2 regions of the Streptomyces sp. GQ60 genome follow, and region 1 is predicted to be linked to the other one. Evidence: riboswitches for the same ligand, from Rfam matches in the RefSeq annotation. Region 1 holds a riboswitch; the other holds the start of a gene.
What was found. Region 1 has a riboswitch for cobalamin ahead of AC6CKD_RS03615 (ribonucleoside-diphosphate reductase subunit alpha). Riboswitches for the same ligand answer to the same signal wherever they lie in the genome.
Positions count from the first base shown of each region.

Region 2: it holds a riboswitch for cobalamin, as region 1 does, so the genes downstream of both, AC6CKD_RS04745 (energy-coupling factor ABC transporter permease) here and AC6CKD_RS03615 (ribonucleoside-diphosphate reductase subunit alpha) in region 1, are expected to answer to the same signal.

Region 1 covers NZ_JCAXEG010000001.1:773,968-777,352, forward strand. The annotation lists gene AC6CKD_RS03615 (ribonucleoside-diphosphate reductase subunit alpha) at 1-1,454, opposite strand, end outside; cobalamin riboswitch at 1,615-1,743, opposite strand; gene AC6CKD_RS03620 (GNAT family N-acetyltransferase) at 1,810-2,307, opposite strand; gene AC6CKD_RS03625 (YbdD/YjiX family protein) at 2,405-2,602, opposite strand; gene AC6CKD_RS03630 (carbon starvation CstA family protein) at 2,599-3,385, opposite strand, start outside.
Region 2 covers NZ_JCAXEG010000001.1:1,034,319-1,037,703, reverse strand. The annotation lists gene AC6CKD_RS04755 (AMIN-like domain-containing (lipo)protein) at 1-268, shown strand, start outside; gene AC6CKD_RS04750 (flavodoxin family protein) at 290-1,015, opposite strand; cobalamin riboswitch at 1,340-1,533, shown strand; partial or broken gene AC6CKD_RS04745 (energy-coupling factor ABC transporter permease) at 1,563-2,260, shown strand; gene AC6CKD_RS04740 (energy-coupling factor ABC transporter substrate-binding protein) at 2,257-2,592, shown strand; gene cbiQ (cobalt ECF transporter T component CbiQ) at 2,597-3,346, shown strand; gene AC6CKD_RS04730 (energy-coupling factor ABC transporter ATP-binding protein) at 3,379-3,385, shown strand, end outside.

The sequences.
Region 1 (3,385 bases):
AAGGTGACGGCGGTGCGGACGGTCTCGTCCAGGCGCTCCCAGTCGATCTCCCCCTCCACGACGAAGGCACCGACGTTGATCGATCCGAGGTTGCAGACGGCCGTCTCGCCGTCGTTGGTGACCTCGATGATCTCGGTGCAGAGGTTCGAGGAGTGGACGACGGTGCCCGGCTCGGCGGTCTGGTTCGCCGTGCGGTTGGAGGCGTCCTTGAAGGTCATCCAGCCCTGGCCGGTCTGCGCGAGGGTGCGCATCATCCGGCCGTAGAGGTCGCGGGCGGGCATGGACTTGCGGGCCAGGCCGGCCGCCTCGGCCTCGCGGTAGGCGGCGTCGAACGCGTCGCCCCACAGGTCGACCAGCTCGGGGACGTCGGCCGGGGAGAACAGCGACCAGTCGGCGTCGGCGTTCACGCGGCGCATGAACTCGTCCGGCACCCAGTGCGCCAGGTTCAGGTTGTGGGTGCGGCGCTGGTCCTCGCCGGTGTTGTCGCGGAGCTCCAGGAACTCCTCGATGTCCGCGTGCCAGGTCTCCAGGTAGACGGCGGCGGCGCCCTTGCGGCGGCCGCCCTGGTTCACGGCGGCGACGGAGGCGTCGAGGGTCTTCAGGAACGGGACGATGCCGTTGGAGTGGCCGTTCGTCCCGCGGATCAGGGAACCGCGGGCGCGGATGCGGGAGTACGAGAGGCCGATGCCGCCGGCGTGCTTGGAGAGGCGCGCGACCTGGTGGTAGCGGTCGTAGATCGAGTCGAGCTCGTCCAGCGGGGAGTCCAGCAGGTAGCAGGAGGACATCTGCGGGTGCCGGGTGCCGGAGTTGAAGAGGGTGGGGGAGGAGGGCAGGTAGTCGAGGCGGCTCATCAGCCGGTACAGCGAGGCCACTTCCTCGACGGCCTGGACGCCGTCGCCCTCGGCGAGGCCGCAGGCCACGCGCAGCATGAAGAACTGCGGGGTCTCGATGACCTGTCGGGTGATCGGGTGGCGCAGCAGGTAGCGGCTGTGCAGGGTGCGCAGGCCGAAGAAGCCCATGCGGTCGTCGGCGCCCTCGGCGAGCGCGTGCTCGACCAGCGCGTCGAGCCGGTTCGCGTGCAGGCGTACGAAGCCGGCGGTGCGGTCGGCGATCAGGCCCTCGCGGTGGCCGGCCTCGACGGATCCGGAGAAGGAGGTGGCTCCCTGGCCGGCGGCCTCTTCGCGCACGGCCAGCGTCAGCAGGCGGGCGGCGAGGCGGGAGTACGCCGGGTCCTCGGAGATCAGTCCGGCGGCCGCCTCGGTGGCGAGCGTACGGAGCTCCGCCTCGTCGGCGGCGGCGCTGCGGCCGCGCAGTGCGGCGGCGGCGACCCGGCCGGGGTCCGTGTCGGGCAGGTCGGCGGTCAGCTCGGTGAGCGTGCGCAGGAGCGCGGCCCCCGGACCCTCATGGGCGGACGGGTCGGACTCGGCGCGCGGTGCGGAAGGCGCGATGGTCACGGGGGGAGCTCTCCCTCGCTCGGCTCCGGGAACACCGTTGGTGCGGGGCGCGAGGGGGCGCACGTGGGGGAGCGCGTGCCTGGCAGGGCAGTGCGCGTGCGCCACGTGGCGTCCACCGGCCCAACCGCGAGGCCCGGACGTGTCTGCACCCGGTTCGGTCGAGCCGGGCGCACTGTCGACAGGTCCTCGGACTTGCGGATGCACCGAACAGGTCGGTGCATTTCATACCGTTGCGGGACAGTTCCGGATTCTCGCCGGATTCCCCTGCGGCGACAGCGAGCATGAGCATACATGTGGGGGCCGGTGCTTGCGGTAGCCCCCACATGTTGTGTCGCTCCTCGGGGGCGGTGCACCGCTAGAGCTCCAGGCGGTAGGTGAGCAGGGGGAGGCCCGGAACCGGGTACCAGTCCCGCTCCGGAGTCCGTACGAAGCCCAGCCGGTCGTAGATCCGGTGCGCCCCGAGCATCTTCTCCGTGGTCGACAGCACCAGGTGGCTCACGCCCTCCAGCTCCCGGGCGCGGCTCACGCAGGCCCGTACGAGGGCCTCCCCGGCGCCGCGTCCGCGCGCCGCCGCGGAGACGGCCAGCATCCGGAACTCCGCCTCGCCGGCGCCCGCGATGTCGCACAGCGGGCTGCCGGGAGGGGCGAAGGTCACGCCGCCGAGCAGCGTGCCCTCGTACTCCGCGACGAGCACCTCGCCGTCGGGGGCCCGGCCGGCGACATCGCGCAGCCGGCTCAGGTAGGGGTCGTCCTCGGCGAAGTCCAGCAGCCCGTCGTCGAGGTAGGCCCGTGCGGTGATCTCGCCGAGCTCTTCGTATTCGGCGGCCGCCGCCGTCCTGATGGTGATGTCCATGGCCCGAGTGTGCGCCAGGACGGCCGGGGCGCGGAAAAGGGCCGCCGCGTTCCCGCCGGGACGGCGGAGACGGGGCGGCCCTTCCTGGCCCACCGGTTCAGCAGCAGCGGAACCCTTCGCGCGGATCGCCCTCGCGGGCGTCGGTACGGGCCCGCTCGAACTCCCGGCGGGACTGGACCTGCGCGTCCGGGTCGTGCGTACGGGCGTGGGCGACGTAGCGGTCGTAGGCCGCCTCGCCCGAGAACTCCCGTACGAAGTACCGGGCGCGGCCCAGCACGTGGCGCAGGCGCGTCACGCGACCGGTTCCTTGACGCGGCCTCCGCCCGAGTCGAGGCCGGCGGCGGCGAGCTCCGCGCGCTCCTCGGCGGTCGGGATGAGCCCGGCCGGGGCGACGAGCTTGGACTCGGTCCACGGGAACTCGACCATGGTGACCGACTCGGGCTTGCGGATGGCCTTGAGGCAGGTGCGGGCCGCGTCCACGAGCACGATGATGATCAGCAGGGCGAAGAACACCGACAGGACGCCGTCCACCGTGGCGTTGGTGACCACGGTGTGCATCTCGTCCATGTTCTTCGCGGGCTTGAGGACCTTGCCCGCGTCGATGCCGTCCTGGTAGACGTCCCGCTGGGCGAAGAAGCCGATCTTCGGGTTGTCCGAGAAGATCTTCTGGTAGCTGGCGGTGAGCGTGACGGCCAGGTCCCAGGCCAGCGGAACGCCCGTCACCCAGGCCCACTTGAGCCGGCCGGACTTGATCAGCAGGGTGGTGCAGACGGCCAGGGCGACCGCCGCGAGGAGCTGGTTCGCGATGCCGAACAGCGGGAAGAGCTGGTTGATGCCGCCCAGCGGGTCCTTGACGCCGACCCAGAGGAAGTAGCCCCAGCCGCCGACGACCACCGCGCTGGCGAACCAGACGCCCGGCTTCCAGCTGACGTCCTTGAAGGACTTGTGCACGTTGCCGAGGGTGTCCTGGAGCATGAAGCGGCCGACCCGGGTGCCCGCGTCCACGGTCGTGAGGATGAACAGGGCCTCGAACATGATCGCGAAGTGGTACCAGAACGCCTTCATCGCGGTGCCGCCG
Region 2 (3,385 bases), 260 kb from region 1:
CAAGCCCGTCCCGCTGGCCGGGCGGTACTTCCTGGAGATCCGCCTGAACCCCGCCGCCGGACACGACGACGCGGGCAACAACGTCTACCTCGGGCCCAAGCTCCTCAAGATCTACCTGCCCAAGCTGAAGGGCCTCGCCCTGACCGGCGACTACGAGGGGTACGTCACCTTCGGCGCCGCCTTCGACACCAAGCCCGCCTACACCTCGTTCGCGCTGCACTCCCCGGAGCGCTTCGTCCTGGACATCGCGCACCCGAACGTCTGCTGAGCACCCCGGCGGGACCGGGGCCTACCGGTGCTCGGGGTTCGGGAAGTCGAAGCGGCAGCCCGCGTCCCACAGGGAGCGCTGGTTGCCGTGCGCCGGCATCCCGCCGGACCGCTTGAGCAGGGCCGCCAGGTGCATGAGGTTCCAGCTCATGAAGGCCGTGTTCCGGTTGGTGAAATCGTTCTCGGGTCCGCCGGATCCGGGGTCCAGGTACGACGGCCCCGGTCCGGCTTCGCCGATCCATCCGGCGTCGGCCTGCGGGGGGATCGCGTAGCCGAGGTGCTGGAGGCTGTAGAGGACGTTCATGGCGCAGTGCTTGACGCCGTCCTCGTTGCCGGTGATCAGCGCCCCGCCCACGCGCCCGTAATAGGCGTACTGGCCCCGCTCGTTCAGGATCGAGGAGCAGGCGTAGAGCCGCTCGACGACCTGCTTCATCACCGAGCTGTTGTCCCCGAGCCAGATCGGGCCGCACAGCACGAGGATGTCGGCGTCCATGATCTGGCTGTAGAGCACCGGCCACTGATCGCTCTCCCAGCCGTGGTCGGTCATATCGGGCCAGACACCGGTGGCGATGTCGTGGTCGACGGCCCGGATGAGCGAGGTCCGGACCCCGGCGGCCTCCATCACCGCGCGGCTCTTGTCGATCAGGCCCTCGGTGTTGCTGGGCTCGGGCGATCGCTTGAGCGTGCAGTTGACGTACACGGCGGTGAGGTCGGAGTAATCGAAGGCGTGCGCGGTGTCGGTAGCCACGCGCCCAGCCTCGCCGGGGCCCGGTGGGACCGCCACCGGGCCGCGCCCGTCCGGGCTCCCGATCGGCCGTCCGGGCGAGCGGGCCCGCCGCCGGCCTCCGCGTCCGGCCTCCGCGTCCGGATCGCACCGGTGAGACAGCACGGCCGGAACAGCGCGGCGGCGCGGGGCAGCTGCTCCCCGCGGTCACGGAGGCGCGGAACTCCCCTCTCGGTCGGGGTCATTGAGGCTGATCGCAGCGTCACGGACACAGGGAGTGACGCCCAAGCGGAATCCGGTCGACGTGCGGCGCGATCGGGGCGGGTTGTTACCGGTCCGCGCGGCCGACTAGGGTCAGCGGGCCTTGGTGTTCGGGAAACCGGTGGGAAACCGGTGCGGCCCTCGCCACTGTGATCGGGAAGTCCGGCTCCACTCCTGCGGGAAAGCCACTGGGCTGCGCGGGAGGTTCCGCGCTGCCCGGGAAGGCGGAGCATGGACGTCAACCCGTGAGCCAGGAGACCGGCCGGGGCGCGTTGTCCATCCACGAGGTGCTGGAGAGGTCTCCCTACCCATGCATATAGCCGAGGGGTTCCTGCCCCCTTTGCACGCGGTCGCCTGGGGCGCCGCGTCCGCCCCCTTCGTCGTCCACGGCGTCCGCTCGCTCACCCGCGAAGTGAAGGCCAACCCCGAGAGCACGCTGCTGCTCGGTGCGGCCGGAGCCTTCACCTTCGTCCTGTCCGCCCTGAAGATTCCGTCGGTGACGGGCAGTTGCTCACACCCCACGGGCACCGGGCTCGGGGCGATCCTGTTCCGGCCGCCGATCATGGCGGTGCTCGGCACGATCACCCTGCTGTTCCAGGCCCTGCTGCTGGCCCACGGCGGGCTCACCACCCTCGGCGCCAACGTCTTCTCGATGGCCGTCGCCGGCCCGTGGGCGGGCTACGCCGTCTACCGCCTGCTGCGGAAGTTCGAACTCCCGCTGATGGTGACCGTGTTCTTCGGCGCCTTCTTCGCCGACCTGGTCACCTACTGCTCACCAGCCTGCAGCTCGCCATGGCCTTCCCGGACCCGGCCTCCGGATTCGCGGGCGCGCTCGCGAAGTTCGGGGGGATCTTCGCGGTCACCCAGATACCGCTGGCCGTGAGCGAGGGGCTGCTGACCGTCCTGGTGATGCGGCTGCTGATGGCGTCGAGCAAGTCGGACCTGATCCGGCTGGGCGTCGCGAAGCTGACCCCCGGCCGTACCGAAGAGAAGGCGGCGGCCCGATGAGCGGGATGTCCAAGAGCGCGAAGATCAACACCCTGCTGCTGCTCCTGGTCGCGGCGCTGGCCGTCCTGCCGATCGCCCTGGGGCTGGGCGAGGGCAAGGAGGAGCCCTTCACCGGCGCCGACGCGCAGGCGGAAGCGGCGATCACCGAGCTGAAGCCGGATTACGAGCCCTGGTTCTCCCCCCTCTACGAACCCCCCTCAGCCGAGATCGAGTCCGCACTGTTCGCCTTGCAGGCGGCCCTGGGCGCGGGCGTGCTCGCGTACTACTTCGGCGTCCGCAAGGGCCGCCGCCAGGGGGCGGCCGCCGCTGCCGCCGCCGCCCCGGAGGCGTAGGCGGGTGCTGCCGATCGACGTGGCCGCGCACAGCAGTCGCTGGCGCGGCCGGCACCCGCTGGAGAAGGCCCTGCTCGGGATCGGGCTGACGGTCACCGCCGTGTGCCTGCCGCCCTGGCCGGGCGGGCCGCTGGTGGCCGCCGCCACCCTCGCCGTACTGCTCGGTCCGGCGGGGGTGGCCGGCCGGCAGCTCTGGCGGGCCTTCCGGATCCCGCTCGGCTTCTGCTTCACGGGGGCGGTGCCGCTGCTGTTCGCGGTCGGCGGCCCGGCCGGGCCGGTGTCCCTGGCCCCCGACGGCCCCCGGCTCGCCGCCGAACTGCTGCTGCGCACCTCGGCGGCCTCGCTCGGACTGCTGCTGTTCGCCTTCACCACCCCGGTCTCCGACGTGCTGCCCCGGCTGGTGCGGGCCGGGGTGCCGGCCCCGGTGGTGGACGTGGCCCTGGTCATGTACCGGATCGGCTTCCTGCTGCTCGACTCCATGGCCCAGGTCCGCCGGGCCCAGGCGGCCCGGCTCGGGCACACCGGCCGGGCGGCGGTGTGGCGTTCCCTGGCCGGGCTCGCCGCCACCTCCTTCGTACGGGCCTTCGACCGCGCGGCCAAGCTCCAGGCGGGGCTGGCCGGACGCGGCTACGACGGGGCGCTGCGGGTCCTCGTACCGGAGGCGGCCCTGTCGTGGCGCTTCCTGACGGCCACCGCCGGGCTGCTGGCGGCCCTGATCACCCTGACCCTCACCCTGAAGGGGCTCTCCTCGTGAACCCGTCGCTGAATCCGTCGCTGAACCCGTCGATGAACC